Regions from separate parts of the Hylemonella sp. GW821-FHT10B10 genome, predicted to be linked through region 3. Evidence: predicted binding sites of a transcription regulator. Region 3 holds the regulator's gene; each other region holds the start of a gene.
What was found. The regulator sigma-54, encoded in region 3, starts transcription at its own class of promoters, with help from an activator protein. The targets are predictions, from matches to a motif close to TGGCANGNAANCTGCTTT.
Positions count from the first base shown of each region.

Region 1 (4,209 bases), on a different contig from region 3:
GGCCCTTGAAGACGTCGGCGATGGTCAGCAGCTTGCTGGCCACGATGGCCTCGCGCACCGCCTGGTGGCCGTGGTCCGTGCAGCCGCACATGGCCTTGGTCTTGGGCGTGGCCGAGTAGTCACCACCGGCCGTGAACATGAGAATCTGTTCCACCAGACCGGTGCAGGAACCGCAGCTCGCGCTGGCCTTGGTGTGCTTGCGCACTTCTTCCAGGGTGAACAGGCCTTTTTCCTTGATGGCCTTGCAGATGGTGCCCTTGTTCACACCGTTGCAACCGCAGACCTCGTCGGTGTCAGCCATGGCGGCAGCCTTGCTGTGGCCTTCGTGGCCGGCGTCGCCGATATTGGATTCGCCGAACATCAGCTTGTCGCGGATGTCGCCCACGCTGCGGCCGTCGCGCAGCAGCTTGAAGTACCAGGAACCGTCGACCGTGTCGCCGTAGAGGCAGGCGCCCACCAGCTTGTCGTCCTTGAGCACCAGCTTCTTGTAGACGCCGCCGGAGGGGTCGCTCATCACGATCTCTTCGGTACCCTCGCCGCCCATGAAGTCGCCGGCGGAGAACAGGTCGATGCCTGTGACCTTGAGTTTGGTCGAGGTCAGCGAACCGGTGTAACGACCGATACCAAACTGCGCCAGGTGGTTGGCCAGCACCTTGCCCTGCTCGAACAGGGGGGCCACCAGGCCGTAGGCGATGCCGCGGTGCGCGGCGCACTCGCCCACCGAGTAGATACGCGCGTCGGTGGTGGTCTGCATGGTGTCGCTGACCACGATGCCGCGGTTCACGTGCAGTTTCATCTTCTCGGCCAGCGCCGTGTTGGGACGGATGCCCACGGCCATCACGACCAGGTCGGCCGGCACTTCGCTGCCGTCCTTGAACTTCACGCTCTTGACGCGGCCGTCGGCCCCGCCGACGAGCTCCTGCGTCTGCGCGCCGATCAGGAACTGCATGCCGCGGTCTTCCAGCGACTTTTGCAGCATCTTGCCGGCCACGTCGTCGAGCTGGCGTTCCATCAGCCAGGGCATCACGTGCACCACGCTGACCATCATGCCGCGTTTCATCAGTCCGTTGGCCGCTTCCAGGCCCAGCAGGCCGCCGCCGATGACCACAGCATGCTTGTATTTGGCGGCGGCTTCGATCATGGCCTCGGTGTCGGCGATGTCGCGGTAGGCCAGCACGCCTTTGAGGTCCTTGCCCGGCACGGGCAGGATGAAAGGGTTGGAGCCCGTGGCCAGGATCAGGCGGTCGTAGTCGGCGCTGATCGTTTCGCCCTGGGCGTTGCTGGCGTGCACGGTGCGCTTGACGCGGTCCACATCGGTCACGTTCCAGCCTGCATGCAGGGTGATGCCGTTGTCCTTGTACCAGGCCCAGTCGTTGAGGACGATGTCTTCCAGCTGTTGTTCGCCGGCCAGTACCGGCGAGAGCAGGATGCGGTTGTAGTTGGGGTGGGGTTCGGCGCCAAAGACCGTGATCTCATAGAGATCGGGCGCAATCTTCAGCAGCTCTTCGAGCGAGCGCACGCCGGCCATGCCGTTGCCGATCATCACCAGTTTGAGTTTCTTCATGACAAACTCCATCCATCCAAATCAAGCGAGCCAACAAAAAAGGCGTCCTCACGATGCTCCCGGTCGGGGATATGCATGTGGGGACGCCTTCGTCCGGGTTTCATCCGCTGCGCCGTTGCACCGGATGAGTGAATAGGGGCCAGCTTCGGCCGCTTACGCGAGAACTCATGCAAGTGTCGTGCCAGATTTGTGCGAAGCAGCAAAGATGGGCGAGGAGGGCTGGCCAGCCCGCAAAATGCACCAATACAGGCATCAATCTTGCGGAACACCCATCCATATGAGTTTTGAAATGGACATCGGCTACACCTCGCTTGCGGGTGCCAAGGCCGTCAACGAGGACTTCGCCGGCGCCATGCTGCCCGAGGAAGGGCGCGAGGACATGGGGGTGATTGCCGCCATCGCCGACGGTGTCAGCGCCGGCGGCAATGGGCAGGAGGCGGCCCAGACCACGGTGGCCACATTGGTGCGTGATTACTACGGCACGCCCCAAACCTGGGACACCACGGTGGCGCTGGACCGTATCATCGCCGCGCAAAACGCCTGGCTGGCAGCCACCAATCGCAGGCGTGAGCCCCATGTCGGCATGACCACGCTCACCGCTTTGGTGCTGCGTGGGCATTCCTACACCCTGGCCCATGTGGGCGACACGCGGGCCTATCTGTTGCGCGAAGGACAGGTCACGCAGCTCACGGTGGACCACGTCATGCCGCACCCCGATTTCCGCCACCAGCTCATGCGGGTCGTGGGTGCCGAGGATCGCCTCGTGGTGGACTACATCCAGGGTGACCTGCAGGTGGGTGATGTCTTCATCCTGCTCAGCGACGGGGTGCACGGTTCCCTGCGCCTGCGCATGCTGGCGGAAATGGCCGAGCTGTCCAATGCCCAGCTCATCAGCGAAAGCCTGGTGCAGGCGGCCATCAAGGCCGGCAGCAACGACAACGCCACGGCCCTGGTGGTGCGTGTGCTGGGCCTGCTGGACGCCACGCTGCAGGACGTGAGCCGCACGGCCCAGGATCTGCCGGTACCGGTGCGTCTGAAGGAGGGCGACCTGATCGATGGCCTGCGCGTGATGGGTGTTGCCGCCGATACCGGCATCAACCTGATCTACCGTGTGCGAGACCCGCACAGCCAGACCGACTACGCGCTCAAGACCCTGCATCCGGCGCGCGCGCATGACCCCGAGGAGTGCGCCATGCTGGCCCACGAGGCCTGGCTGGCGCACGCCATGCAGACCTCGCGCGCCGCCGACCACCTGGTGCGCCTGCACGATGGGCCGCCCGGTGGCAAGGGACAGACCGCTTTTTACCTGCTCTATGACTGGCACGCCGGCGAAACCCTGCAGCAGATGATGGAGCGCAAGCACCGCTTCGCCCCGGCCCAGGCCGTGGCGCTGGCCACCCAGGTGCTCAAGGCCCTGGGCCGCCTGCACCGCCAGAGCGTGGTCCACCGCGACATCAAGCCGGCCAACCTGCACCAGGGTGAAGACGGGGTGCTGCGCCTGCTGGACCTGGGCGTGGCCCTGAGCGGGCGCGAGCCCGAAGCCATGCGCCGGCTGCACGCCGGCACACCCAGCTATATCAACCCCGAGCAGTGGGGGTTCACCATGCGCGCCGGTGGCATCGACACCAATGTGCCGCCCGAAGACCCCGACGCCATGAGCGATCTCTTCGCCCTGGGGGTGACGTTTTATCAACTGCTGGCCGACGGCAAGCTGCCTTACGGCGCGGTGCTGCCCTACCAGAGTGGCCGCTACTACCGGGACCCCCAACCACCCAGCCGCTACAACCCCGAGGTACCGATCTGGATGGACCACGTGGTGCTCAAGGCCGTGGCGCGCGACAAGCGCCAGCGTTTCGAAACGGCCGAGGAGTTCCTGCTGGCCCTGGAGCGCGGCGCCAGCCGCCCGCTGACGGCGCCGCCCGCCTCGCCCCTGCTGCAGCGCGACCCGACCTTCGTCTGGAAACTGCTGTTCGTGGTGAGCGGGTTGTTCAACCTGCTGTTGGTCTACTGGTTGCTGTTTCTGCCGAAGTAGGAGGAGTTTGCTGGTAGCAGCTTCTGGCTCACGGTAATGCAGACAGCAAGTGTTGCTCGATCCCCCATTTGGGGGATGAGCTCAAGCAGGTACGCTCACTAGAATTCAGCGATCCCCCGATGGGCTGATGTCCAGAGGCTCGGTTGTTTGAGTATTCAGTGTATTCAGATGCGTATTCTTGTTCTCGGCGCCATCCGGCTGTATCAGCGCCATATTTCGCCTCACAAGGGGTTTCGTTGCGCCTATGGCCTGCACACCGGGCATGGGAGTTGTTCGACCCTGGGGTTTCGGGTTGTCCGACGCTTTGGGGTGATCCATGGCTTGAAGGTCTTGCGCAAGCGGTTGTTCCTGTGTGGAGTGGCGCACCGTCGCTATGGGGTGTTGCGCGCCAGACCGCATCGCAGTCAGCGGGGTGATTGCGATCTGGGCTGTGATCTACCGGTGGATGGTGGCTGTGACATGCCGGAGTGGAAGTCGTGTGATGCGTCCGATGCGTTCAGTTGTGCCGATGGGTGCAGCTGCGATTGGCCTAGCCGACACAGGAAAGACAAAGAGAAAGGTATCTATATTCCGCCCAAAGTCACTCTTTGACGTATTGGGTAAAAAACGGTGT
Region 1 covers NZ_JBWKNN010000001.1:689,430-693,638, forward strand. Annotated here, with positions in the region: gene nirB (nitrite reductase large subunit NirB) at 1-1,564, opposite strand, end outside; gene AC07NT_RS03380 (bifunctional protein-serine/threonine kinase/phosphatase) at 1,842-3,596, shown strand; gene yidD (membrane protein insertion efficiency factor YidD) at 3,765-4,187, shown strand.
Region 1: nirB (nitrite reductase large subunit NirB) is a predicted target of sigma-54. The motif match lies at 1,731-1,748, and genes of this name have one in related genera.

Region 2 (4,209 bases), on a different contig from region 3:
TTGGTCAGCACCGTGTCCATGGCGCCTTCGGCGCGGGTGCGCTGGCTCTGGGCCATGCCGTCGCGTATGGTCTTGCCGCCGCCGAACTTCACTTCCTCGCCGTAACCGCCGGCACGCAGGGTGTAGTCCTGCTCGACCTCGATGACCAGCTCGGTATCGGCCAGGCGCACGCGGTCGCCCGCGGTGGGGCCGAACATTTCGGCGTAGGCGCGTTTGGGGATCATGTTCATTACAGTTTTCCTTGCACGAGGGCGCGGAAGCCGTAGACCTTGCGTTCGCCTGCAAAGTCCACCAGCTCCACCGTGCGCTGCTGGCCGGGCTCGAAGCGCACTGCGGTGCCGCTGGCGATGTTCAGGCGCATGCCGCGCGCGGCCGTGCGGTCGAAATCCAGCGCGCCATTGGTCTCGGCAAAGTGGTAATGCGAGCCGACCTGGATGGGCCGCTCGGCGGTGTTCTTCACCACCAGGGTCAGCGTACGCCGGTCCGGGTTGAGGGTGTGCGCGCCGTCGTCGATCAGCAGTTCGCCAGGGATGAGGGACATGATGCGGTCCTCTCGGCTCAGGCCAGGCGCAGCAGCAGGGCCGAGCCCAGCAGGGCCACACCACCACCAGCCGCCGCGCCGAGCCAGCGCAGGCGTGAGAAGAACGTGTTACCCAGCCCGATGCCCAGGCCATGCAGCGCGGCCGTGGCCATCACCATGCCGGTCAACGCCAGCCACTGGCCTGCGCCAGCGAAGTCGATGGCGAGTTCGCTGCCGTGCGCAGCGCCGTGGAAGAAAGCGAACAGGCCGGCCAGAGCTGCGGCCAGCGCCACCGGCAGACCGCGGTGCGTGGCCACCAGCAGGCCCAGCACCAGCAGGGAGCTGGCAATCATCGGTTCCACCGCAGGCACGGCCAGGCCAGCAAAACCGGCCCCCGCACCCACGGCCAGCATCAGCACGAAAACAGCGGGCGCCAGCCACAGCGGACGCACGGCCAGGGCACTCCACACGCCCAGCGCCAGCATGGCGGCCAGGTGGTCGAGCCCTGTGAAGGGGTGCAGCAGGCCGCTGGCCAGCGCGCTGTGGGCATGGGCGTCGCCGGCACCGGTGTGGGCCAGGGCCAGGCCGGGCAGGAGCAAGGTGGCGCAAGTGGCCAGACGGAGCAGGAAGGGGGTCATGGGGTGTCTCTCCTTGATGTGTTGTTGTTGTGCCATGAGCGTCTCAGCGGCGCAGGTGCCAGATCACCATACCGGCCAGCACACCGAAGGCGAGCAGGCCGAAGATGTCGCGCAGATGCAGTGCCGGCAGTGCGAGGCCTTCGCCGGCCAGTGTGGCGCTGGTCATGAGCAGGGCAGACAGGCAGAGGATGAACTTGCGCATGGCAGGGCCGTTTTCAAACAATGGGTTGGTGCACGGTGACGAGTTTGGTGCCGTCGGGGAAGGTGGCTTCGACCTGGATGTCGGGAATCATTTCGGGTACGCCTTCCATCACGTCGCCGCGCTTGAGCAGGGTGCGGCCCTCGCTCATGAGCTGGGCCACGCTCTTGCCGTCGCGCGCGCCCTCCATCACGGCGGCACTGATGTAGGCCATGGCCTCAGGGTAATTGAGCTTGAGCCCACGCGCCATACGCCGTTCGGCCAAGAGGGCGGCGGTGAAGATGAGCAGCTTGTCTTTCTCGCGCGGCGTGAGTTCCATGGTCGTGCGTGGTGTGTTGTGTCCTGCTTATGCAATAGCCGTGCCGTAGTACCTGCGCGGCCGCTTGTCCAGATTTGTGCCCGGGCCCGGAGTTTCGCCTGTTTCAGGTGCGCCGTCATCCTTTTGTGCACCCGAATGCGGCACATTCGCCGCTCAAACGCCTGAAAACCGTGCATGCAAGGCGGCCAGCTGGCGTGGCAGCTGCTCCGGCTTTGCTGCGATGCGGTGGTTCTGTGCCCCGAAAATCTGGCGCGCGTAAGCGGCCGCGCCGGCGTCCACGGCCAGGCCGCAGACCGGCAGGCCCTGTCGCGTTGCAGCCAATACGGCGGCCCGGGCATCGGCGATCAGGTAGCGCCTGTCGTACACATCCACGTCGGAGGGTTCGCCGTCGGTGAGTACCAGCAGTGCGCGCCGCGCGGCCGGCTCGGCCGCCAGCAGGGCAGTGGCGTGGCGCAGGGCCGCGCCCAGGCGGGTGGACCAGGCAGGTTGCACGGCGCGCAGCCGGGCCTCGGCCCGGTCGTCCAGCGGCTGGCCGAAATCCAGCAGGCGGTGGTAACGCACGTGGGCCCGGGTATCGGAACAAAAACCGTGCAGGGCGATGCGCTCGCCGGCGGCCTGCGCGGTCCGTGCCAGCAGCAGGGCGGCCTGCCGCTCCACTTCGAGCAGGCTGGGGGCCTCTGGGCTGGCGCGTGCGCCGGTGGACTGGGAAAGATCCAGAAGCACCAGCAGGCTCAAGGCCTCGGTCTGCGGGCCCGGGCGCTGGAAGATGCGGCCCGATGGGGCGCCTTGCAGGCGGCGTTCGACGGCGGCCTCGATGGCGGCGTCCAGGTCCAGGGTCTCGCCCTCCCACTGGCGGCGCAGGCGGCGGCCGGGCTGGGTACGTTGCCGTTGCAAGGGCGGCAGCGGTCTGCGCGCGGAAGAGGCACTTGCTTGTGCCTTGAGCAGAGGCTGCAGTTCGTACAGGGTGCACCAGTTGGGACGCAGCACGGCGCTGCGCGCGTCCCACTCGGGGTAGTGGTGGACGGAGAGCACGGATTCGATGGCCTGTGCCGCTGCGCCGCTTGCTTGCGGCTGCTCCTGCAGCGGGGCCTGCAAGGCCTGGGCCGCTTCATCGCGGGCCACGCCGTGGTCCCAGAGGCAGCTGTTGTCGTCGCGGTAGGCGGCGGGCACGGCATATTGCTGCGGGTCGAAGCGCACGCGCATCTGCCCCAGGTCGTTGGCCAGCAGGGCGGCCAGGCGGCGAAAGGCGGTGTAGTCCTGCAAGCCCTGCTGTGCACGGGCGGCTGCGTAGAGCGTACGCGCCTTGTCCACCCAGGCGTTGCCGTCGGGGTAGTGCTCGTCGAGCAGGGCCAGGCTCAGGCGCGAGATCAGGGCTGTGAAGCTCAGGCCCTGCGCCTGCAGGCTCGCGCGCAGGCCGGCCAGGAACCAGGTGCGCAGGCCCGGCAGCTGCTCCGACATCAGATCTTCAACGCGCGCGTCTTCCACGGCCGCTACCACGGCCTGTGCGAGCGGCTTGAGCGTGGCCGAGGGCTGGGCCAGGGGCGAGTACAGCAGATGGGCTGCGGCATGGGCCACGGCGGCGCGCTGCTGCGCACCGTCCCCTGCCGGCAGCAAAAGATGCGTGGGCGTGAGGACGGGGCGTGCCGGCGGCGCGTCGGGAGGGCTGGCGGGCAGGGTCTGCAGCTGCAGCTGGCGGCCGCTGAAGGCCTGCAGCAGGTAAGCGAGCGCCGGCGGTGGCGCTTCAGGGAAAACTGGCATCGACCAGGGCGCGCAGGGCGGCGCTCATGTCGGGGTCGTCGGTGAGCGCGCGTGTCATGGTCATGTCGCAGCTGTCGCGCGGGTCCACGCCGTCGCGGATCAGGGTACCGGCGTAGACCAGCATGCGCGTGGACACACCCTCGTCCAGGCCCCGTTCACGCAGGGCACGCGAGCGCCGGGCGATGCCCACCAGGCGCGCGGCCAGCTCGGTGGCGATGCCGGCCTCGTGCGCGACGATCTCGGTCTCGGCGTCTTCGGGCGGGTAGTCGAACTCCAGTGCAGCGAAGCGCTGGCGCGTGGAGGGTTTCATGTCCTTGGCACGGCTCTGGTAACCGGGGTTGTAGGAGACCACGAGCTGGAAGTCCGGGTGGGCGCGCACGATCTCGCCCTTGCGGTCCAGTGGCAATATGCGCCGCGCGTCGGTCAGCGGGTGGATCACCACCGTGGTGTCCTGGCGCGCCTCCACCACCTCGTCCAGGTAGCAGATGCCGCCGTGGCGCACAGCCAGCGTCAGCGGCCCGTCGTGCCAGGCCGTGCCCTGGGCGTCGAGCAGGTAGCGCCCCACCAGATCGGAGGCGCTCATGTCTTCGTTGCAGGCCAGAGTGACCAGCGGTCGCCCCAGCTTCCAGGCCATGTACTCGACAAAACGCGTCTTGCCGCAACCGGTCGGGCCCTTGAGCATCAGAGGCAGGCGGTGGGCATAGGCGTGCTCGTACAGCGCCACCTCGCGCGCCGCCGGCCGGTAGTACGGCTGCGCGCGCAGGCGATAGGCAGC
Region 2 covers NZ_JBWKNN010000002.1:598,381-602,589, reverse strand. Annotated here, with positions in the region: gene ureC (urease subunit alpha) at 1-230, opposite strand, end outside; gene AC07NT_RS13035 (urease subunit beta) at 230-541, opposite strand; gene AC07NT_RS13030 (HupE/UreJ family protein) at 559-1,158, opposite strand; gene AC07NT_RS13025 (hypothetical protein) at 1,202-1,360, opposite strand; gene AC07NT_RS13020 (urease subunit gamma) at 1,374-1,676, opposite strand; gene AC07NT_RS13015 (nitric oxide reductase activation protein NorD) at 1,830-3,434, opposite strand; gene AC07NT_RS13010 (CbbQ/NirQ/NorQ/GpvN family protein) at 3,418-4,209, opposite strand, start outside.
Region 2: AC07NT_RS13020 (urease subunit gamma) is a predicted target of sigma-54. The motif match lies at 1,705-1,722, and genes of this name have one in related genera.

Region 3 (4,209 bases):
CGTGTGGTTGCGGCGCTGGGCCTCGCGCATCATGGCGAAGGTGCTGTCCTTGTAGGTCTTGAAGGATTCCAGCGGGTCGGCGACAAAGAGCAGGTTCATGGATGGCGCAACAGGGCTAGCGGTGGCCGGAAGTCTCTCACGAATCCTCGGAAGACATACGGCAGGGGTCCTGCAAGCACGCGTACCGCCCAGGGGCAAAAGCAAGGACTGGACCAGCCGCCCGGCCCGATTACAATGCCCAGGACCCCAAAGAGCAAGATTCGTGCCTTTATGAAATTCACCATCCTCCGCTTCCTTCTGTGCGCAGCCTGTGCACTGAACGCGGGCGTGGCCAGTGCCGAGAAGGCCGATGCCAAGAAACCGATGAACATCGAGGCCGATGCCCTGCGCTATGACGATCTCAAGCAGACCAGCGTCTTCAGCGGCAATGTGGTGCTGACCCGGGGTTCCATCATCATCAAGGGCACACGCATCGAAGTGCGCCAGGACCCCCAGGGTTACCAGTTCGGCGTGGTGACGGCCGAAGCCGGCCAGCGCGCCTACTTCCGCCAGAAACGCGACGGCGAGGACGAATACATCGAGGGAGAGAGCGAAACCATCGAATACGACGGCCGCGCCGACGTGTTCAAGCTGATCAAGGACGCCCGCCTGCGCCGCCTGCGCGGCACCCAGGTGGCCGATGTGGTGACGGGCAACATCATCCAGTACAGCAGCCTGACGGACGTGTTCACGGTGGACGGCGGCCCGCAAAAGGGTGGCGAGCGCGTGCGCGCCACGCTGACACCGCGCAACGAGACGACAGCGGCCCCGGTGGCACCACGCCCCGGCCTGCCCCTGCGCAATGACGACACCTTGGGCGGAGGACGCAAGTGAGCGACAGCCAGCAGATGGTAAGCGGGGCTGTGCCCGACTCCCAGCCCGACTCGGCGATCGCCCAGGACACGCAGCCCGGCGCCGACACCAGCCGCCTGGAGGCGCGCCACCTCAAGAAGTTCTACGGCAGCCGCGAGGTCGTCAAGGACGTGGCCCTGACCGTGCGCAAGGGCGAGGTGGTGGGACTGCTGGGCCCCAACGGGGCGGGCAAGACCACCTCCTTCTACATGATCGTGGGCCTGGTGCGTGCCAGTGCCGGCGAGATCCTGATCGACGACGAGCGCGTGGAGCACATGCCCATCCACCAGCGCGCGCGCATGGGCCTGAGCTACCTGCCGCAGGAGGCGTCCATCTTCCGCAAGCTCAACGTCGAGGACAACGTGCGCGCCGTGCTGGAGCTGCAGCGTGACGAGGCCGGCAAACCGCTGAGCAAGGGCGAGATCGAGAACCGTCTTACCGCCCTGTTGCAGGACCTGCGCGTGGAGACGCTGCGCTTGTCGCCCGCGCTCGCGCTGTCGGGTGGCGAGCGCCGCCGCGTGGAGATCGCCCGCGCCCTGGCCACCCAGCCGCGTTTCATCCTGCTGGACGAGCCTTTTGCCGGTATCGACCCGATCGCGGTGATCGAGATCCAGCGCATCATCAGTTTCCTCAAGGCGCGCGGCATCGGCGTGCTGATCACCGACCACAATGTGCGCGAGACGCTGGGCATCTGCGACCACGCCTACATCATCAGCGAGGGCCGGGTGCTGGCCCAGGGCACGCCAGCCGAGATCGTCAACAACGCCGATGTGCGCCGGGTCTACCTCGGCGAGCACTTCAAGATGTGAGGGGGTCCCCCCTGCACATCGGCTTGGCATCATGAAACAGGGACTGTCGCTACGGGTCTCCCAGCACCTGGCGCTCACGCCCCAGTTGCAGCAGTCCATCCGTCTGCTGCAGCTCTCTACGCTGGAGCTGAACCAGGAGGTCGAGCAACTGCTCGACGAAAATCCCTTCCTTGAACGCGCCGACGACAGCGTCGAGCGCGAGGCCCATGGCCTGGAGCGTGCCGATACGCCGGTGGCACAGGACGAGGCGGAATACGACTACAGCAGCAGTAGTGCGTCGTCCAGCGATGGACCGGACGACAGTGCCACCACCAGCCTGGAGATCGAGGGCAACTGGGAGGGCGACGGCAGCGTGGACATGTCGCCCGACGACAGCGAATGGGGCGGCGACGCGCCGGCGCGCAACGGCGCGCGCGAGGACGACGAAGCCGACGCCACCGAACTGGCGCGCAGTCAGGAATCGCTGCCGGACTTCCTCAAGCGCCAGGCCCTGTCCCTGCGCCTGAATGCCGTCGACCGCGCGGCCCTGCTGTTCCTGATCGAGTCGCTCAACGACGACGGTTATCTGGAAGACACGCTGGAGTCCCTGGCGCAGGGCCTGGCTGGCGACGATCTGGAGCAGGTGGAGTCCGTGCGCGAGCATTTCGAGCTCGCGCTGCGCCTGCTGCAAAGTCTGGAGCCCACGGGTGTGGGCGCGCGCAACATGGCCGAATGCCTGCGCCTGCAGCTGCACGCCTTGCAGGCCGATGCGATGAGGGGTGCGGCGGCCTTGCCGGAGCCCGCGGTGGTGGCGCAGGCCCTGCGCATGATCGAGCAGCCGCCCGAACTGCTGGCGCGGCGTGACCTCAAGAAGCTGGCACAGCTCTGCGGCGGCAGTGAAGCCCTGACGCGCGAGGCCCTGGGTCTGGTGGCGCGGCTGGAGCCCAAGCCCGGCCGGCGCTTCGTCAACGTCGAGCGCAACGTCATCGTGCCCGACGTGCTGGTGCTGCGCAGCGGCAATGGCGCGCAGACCCGTTTTCGCGTGCAGCTCAACCCGGACATCATGCCGCGCCTGCGCGTGCACGACATCTATGCCAACGCGCTCAAGGGCCACAAGGCCGGCGGCCGCGAAGGCGACAACTACGCCGCGCTGCAGCAGCGCCTGCAGGAGGCGCGCTGGTTCATCAAGAACATCCAGCAGCGTTTCGACACCATCCTGCGCGTGAGCAGCGCCATTGTCGAGCGGCAGAAGAACTTCTTCATGCACGGCGAACTGGCCATGCGCCCGCTGGTGTTGCGCGAGATCGCCGACGAGCTGGGTCTGCACGAGTCCACCATCAGCCGCGTGACCACGGCCAAATACATGTCCACGCCCTTTGGCACCTACGAACTCAAGTACTTCTTCGGCTCGGGCCTGGGCACCGAATCCGGCGGCAACGCTTCGAGTACGGCGGTGCGCGCGCTGATCAAGCAGTTTGTCAGTGCCGAGAACGCCAAGAAACCCCTGTCCGACAGCCAGCTCTCCGAGATGCTCAAGGAGCAGGGCATCGAATGCGCGCGCCGCACCGTGGCCAAATACCGCGAGGCCTTGAAAATAGCTCCCGCCAACCTGCGCAAAGCGCTCTGAATGGACGCACTGTGAACCAGCTGCAATTGTTTCTGCCTTGCGCCGCCGGCGTGGAGGACTATCTGGCGCCCGAGATCCTGCAGATCACGGGTCTGCCGCCGGGGTGTGTCACCAAACAGCGCGGCGGGGTGGCGGTGCGCACCTCGTTTGCGCAGGCCATGCTGCTCAACCTCTACAGCCGCCTGGCGCAGCGTGTGCTGGTGTTGCTCTCGTACACCGAATACCGCAGCGAACAGGATCTGTACCGCGCCGCCATGGCGGTGCCCTGGGAGCAGTGGTTCACACCTAAGGAAAGCATCAAGGTCGAGGTCACGGCGCAACACAGCCCGCTGACCTCGCTGAACTTTGCAGCGCTGAAGGTGAAGGACGCGGTTTGTGACCGTTTTCGCGAAACCTCGGGCGGCGTGCGCCCCGATGTGGACACCCAGTGGCCCGACGTGCGGATCTACGCCCACCTGACCACCGACAGCTGCTCGCTCTATATCGATACCTCGGGTGAGCCGTTGTTCAAGCGCGGCTGGCGCGAGGACAAGGGTGATGCGCCCCTGAAGGAGACTCTGGCCGCGGCCATGATCGCTGCCAGTGGCTGGGCCGATGGCGACGGTGACCTGCTGCCGCTGTACGACCCCTGCTGCGGCAGCGGCACGGTGGTGATCGAGGCGGCGCAGATCGCCTGCAACATCGCGGCCGGTTCGCTGCGGCGTTTCGCTTTCGAGAAATACCGGCCTTTCCGCGCCCAGGAGTGGGCCGCCATGAAGGCCGAGGCCGCGCAGGCCGTGGTCAAGCCCGAGCCCGGCCAGGCGGCGCTGATCTACGGCAGCGACGTGTCGCACCGCATGGTGGACTTTGCCCAGCGCAATGCCCAGCGTGCCGGTGTGGCCGACGTGATCGAGTTCCGCGGTG
Region 3 covers NZ_JBWKNN010000003.1:443,559-447,767, forward strand. Annotated here, with positions in the region: gene gshB (glutathione synthase) at 1-99, opposite strand, end outside; gene lptA (lipopolysaccharide transport periplasmic protein LptA) at 271-873, shown strand; gene lptB (LPS export ABC transporter ATP-binding protein) at 888-1,700, shown strand; gene rpoN (RNA polymerase factor sigma-54) at 1,732-3,306, shown strand; gene AC07NT_RS15660 (THUMP domain-containing class I SAM-dependent RNA methyltransferase) at 3,318-4,209, shown strand, end outside.

Region 4 (4,209 bases), on a different contig from region 3:
TCATGGATGATGACACGCGTGTACTCGGTCAGCTGGCTGTCGATCTCCATCTCCAGCAGTTGGGCCGCACCGCGGATCCCGCCCAGGGGGTTCTTGATCTCGTGCGCCAGGTTGCGGATCAGCTCCTTGTTGGCCTGGGCCTGGTCCAGCAGGCGCTCCTCGCGCTCCTGACGGGCCTGCTGTTCCAGCGGCAGCATCTCGATCAGGATGTCGCCCGGTCTGTCGGTCTGCGTGAGGATCACGTGGACGGGCAAAAGATCACGCCCAGGACGCTTGACCCAGGCGTCATACCGCAGGGCTGCAAATTCGTTGTCGCGCAGCCCCCCGAGGGCAGAGGCCAGAACCTGGGGTTCGGTGTAGTAATCGGCCAGGGCGGAGCCTTCGATGCTGCGCCGGGACATGCCCAGCGCGTCCTCGAGGGCGGCATTGGCATAGACCACCGCGCCGTCGCCATGCACGACGGCAACAAGCGTGGCGAGCAGGTCGAAAGGCTGGAAGCGGCTGACGGAGGAAATGGCGGTCGGTTTCAAGCCGCCTATTTTGACTCAGATGAAGCAGCGGACTCAGGCAGACGATCGAGCTCGCGGCGCAGGCCGGCCAGATCGCTTTCGTTGCGCTCGATGTTGGCCTTCATCTCGGCCACCCGGTCCAGGTATTTCTGGTGGTTGCGGAACTCAGGGCCCGATTTTTCAGGCTCACCGTTGTTGTACTCCTGAATCAGCTCGTTCTTGCGGGCTTCGGCCCTGCGCAGCTCAGCCTCCAGGATCTGACGGGCATCTGCATCCCGTTGACGCTGCTGGTCCACATCCACTCGCGTACCGACCTGGTTGGCCGAAGCCATGCGAACCGTATCGGGCGCACGCGGACGCTGGACCACGGTCACATTGCCGCCTTCCAGCAGCTTGCAGCCCTTCTGACCGGGTTGCACCGTGTTGGTGTACTCATTGCCGCAGCGATAGATGCGGCCCTGGGCCTGGGCCAGATCAACGGCAGCCAGGCCTGCTACGAAAAGCGTAGCTGTCAATGACATCAGTAAAGGCTTCTTCATGGGGTTCTCCGCGCATCGGAAATGCAGGGGCGGTCTGAGAGTATCGGCTATTCCCGCTGAAAATCAAACCCCCGAAGTTCACGGAAAACAAAAAGGACGGCCGAAGCCGTCCTTTTTTTGCGACAGGCTGTAACGAATCACAGCCTGGGGTCGCCCTTTACAGGGAGTAGTACATGTCGTACTCGACCGGGTGCGGTGCCATGCGGAAGCGCGTCACTTCGGCCATCTTGAGTTCGATATAGGCATCCAGCATGGAGTCGGTGAACACGCCACCCTTGGTCAGGAAGCCGCGGTCCTTGTCCAGATAGTCCAGGGCCTGGTCCAGGCTATGGCAGACGGTCGGCACCAGCTTGTCCTCTTCCGGGGGCAGATGGTACAGATCCTTGGTGGCGGCTTCGCCCGGATGGATCTTGTTTTCCACGCCGTCAAGACCGGCCATCATCAGGGCCGAGAAGCACAGGTAGGGGTTGGCAGACGGATCGGGGAAACGCGCCTCGATACGGCGACCCTTGGGGTTGGCCACGAAAGGAATGCGGATCGAAGCGGAACGGTTGCGCGAGCTGTAGGCCAGTTTCACCGGAGCCTCGAAGCCGGGCACCAGGCGCTTGTAGCTGTTGGTACCGGGGTTGGTGATGGCGTTCAGGGCACGGGCGTGCTTGATGATGCCGCCGATGTAATACAGGGCGAAATCGCTCAGGCCGGCGTAGCCGTCACCGGCAAACAGGTTCTTGCCGTCTTTCCAGATGGACTGGTGCACGTGCATGCCAGAACCGTTGTCGCCGGCGTAGGGCTTGGGCATGAAGGTGGCGGTCTTGCCGTAGGCATTGGCCACGTTCCAGACCACGTACTTCAGGTTCTGCGTCCAGTCGGCGCGCTCGACCAGGGTCGAGAACTTAGTGCCGATTTCGTTCTGGCCAGCGCCCGCCACTTCGTGGTGGAACACTTCGACCGGGATGCCCAGGGATTCGAGGATCAGGGACATCTCGGCGCGCATGTCTTGCGTGCTGTCGACCGGGGGCACCGGGAAGTAACCGCCCTTGGTGGTGGGACGGTGGCCACGGTTGCCGCCTTCAAGCTGCTTGCCGGAGTTCCAGGGAGCTTCGTACTCGTCGATGGCGAACATCACGTTGCCGGGTTCGTTGGCCCAACGCACGCCGTCGAAGATGAAGAATTCGGGTTCCGGACCGAAATAGGCGGTGTCACCGATGCCGGAAGCCTTCAGATAGGCTTCAGCGCGCTTGGCGATCGAACGCGGATCGCGGTCATAGGCCTTGCCGTCGCTGGGTTCGACCACGTCGCACTGCAGGAACAGGGTGGTCTCTTCGAAGAAGGGGTCGATGTTGGCGGTGTTCGGGTCGGGCATGAGCTGCATGTCCGAAGCCTCGATACCCTTCCAGCCAGCGATGGACGAACCGTCGAAAGCGTGGCCGGAAGTGAACTTGTCTTCGCCAAAAGCGGAGATCGGCACGGTCACGTGCTGTTCTTTGCCACGGGTGTCGGTGAAGCGGAAGTCAACGAACTTGACTTCGTTTTCCTTCACCATCTTCATCACGTCTGCGACGGTCTTAGCCATCTGGTACTCCTGCTAGGAAGGTTGATTAAAAGTTACGCAGGCACATGAATGCAGTTTCTGTGCCAATCCTGCTTGCGCCGGCCTGCGTGGAATTCGGTATTTTGCCCTGACTTTCCCGGCCTTCGAGGGGCCATGAACGCACCGGAGCAGAAACTTTCACCCACACAACACCATATTGGTGCATTAAATTTGCACCAAAATAGTAACCTACTGATTGCGCACCAATTCGGGGCCAAGCTTGACGCCCTGTTCGCGCAGGCCCGCCAACAGCTCGGCGTAGGCCGCGGGGGTCACGTCGGGCTTGCCCTTGACCCCGAGTTCGATGTGCCGGCCGTGCTGGGGGTGGTCCACACTGGGCAGGCTGAAGACCTTGACACCGACATGCCGAGCTTCAATAGCCTCCATCAGCGGCGTCAAGGTCGCTTCCATGGCGCCATAGACGATGACCGATTGCTCCTGCCAGGCATTGCGGCTGAAAAGCGGGGCATACAGTGTGTCCAGCGTCCACTCGATCATGGGCCAGGCCATCACCGGAAAACCCGGCACGAAATGGACCGCGCCACGGCCTGAGGGCGAGGCACAGCTGAAACCGGGAATCTTGTTGTAAGGGTTGGGAATGATGTCTGCCCCCACAGGAAACACACCCATGTTCAGTCGGTGCACATTGTCAGCACGGTCCGGCACATAGGGCACCCCCTGTTCGCGCGCTACATCCTGCATGCGCTCGCGGATCAGGCGCTCGGCCTGCGGATGCAGGACCAGGCCCACCCCCAGGGCGCGCGCCGCGCACTGGCGCGTGTGGTCGTCTGGCGTGGCACCGATGCCACCGCAGGAGAACACCACGGAGCCCGATTCGAAAGCGCGCGCGAGCGTGGCCGTGATGCGCGCGGGGTCGTCCCCGACATAGTCGGCGTAGGCGAGCTGCAGGCCGCGCGCCTGCAGCAGTTCGATCGCCTTGGGCAGATGCTTGTCGGCACGCTTGCCGGAGAGGATTTCATCGCCAATGATGACGATGCCGAAAGAAACCGTGGTGTCAGACATGGGTGTCGGTCGAGGGTATGGCCTGCAGCACAGTCGACGCCGGGGCGGCGGCCGACAAAGGTTCGGCGCGCAGGGCGGCGAGCGCCGCCAGGCCGTAATGGGTGAACCAGAGTGCAGCGAAGATGAAAACGAAGGTGTAGATCCAGATGGCCAGCGGCACCAGCAGCGGCGCGAGCACCACGGCCATGGCCCCGACCGCCCAGATCAGCCCGGGCGCCGCCCCCATGTAGCCGCTGACCACGCCGATGCCCAGCAGCCAGTATCGATGCCGGCGCATCAGCTCTTCCCGCTCCTCCGCGGTGGCATGTTGGGCCAGCGCGTCGTAGACCATGACACGCGAGGTCAGCCAGCCCCAGATCAGGGGCGGCAGCACGATCACCAGTGGCGGGATCAGCCACAGCGGCAGGGTCAGGATCAGGGCCAGCAAGGCCAGCAGTGCCGAGCCCAGGCCTTGCAACAGGCTGCCCGCAAAGCTGCCACCACGTTCTTGCGTCAGCCGGGGAAAGCGGCGCTCTGCCACCAGCCTCACGATGGCCGGCGTGGCCAG
Region 4 covers NZ_JBWKNN010000001.1:2,090,764-2,094,972, forward strand. Annotated here, with positions in the region: gene glnL (nitrogen regulation protein NR(II)) at 1-530, opposite strand, end outside; gene AC07NT_RS10060 (hypothetical protein) at 536-1,048, opposite strand; gene glnA (type I glutamate--ammonia ligase) at 1,206-2,621, opposite strand; gene AC07NT_RS10070 (competence/damage-inducible protein A) at 2,829-3,662, opposite strand; gene AC07NT_RS10075 (EI24 domain-containing protein) at 3,655-4,209, opposite strand, start outside.
Region 4: glnA (type I glutamate--ammonia ligase) is a predicted target of sigma-54. The motif match lies at 2,669-2,686, and genes of this name have one in related genera.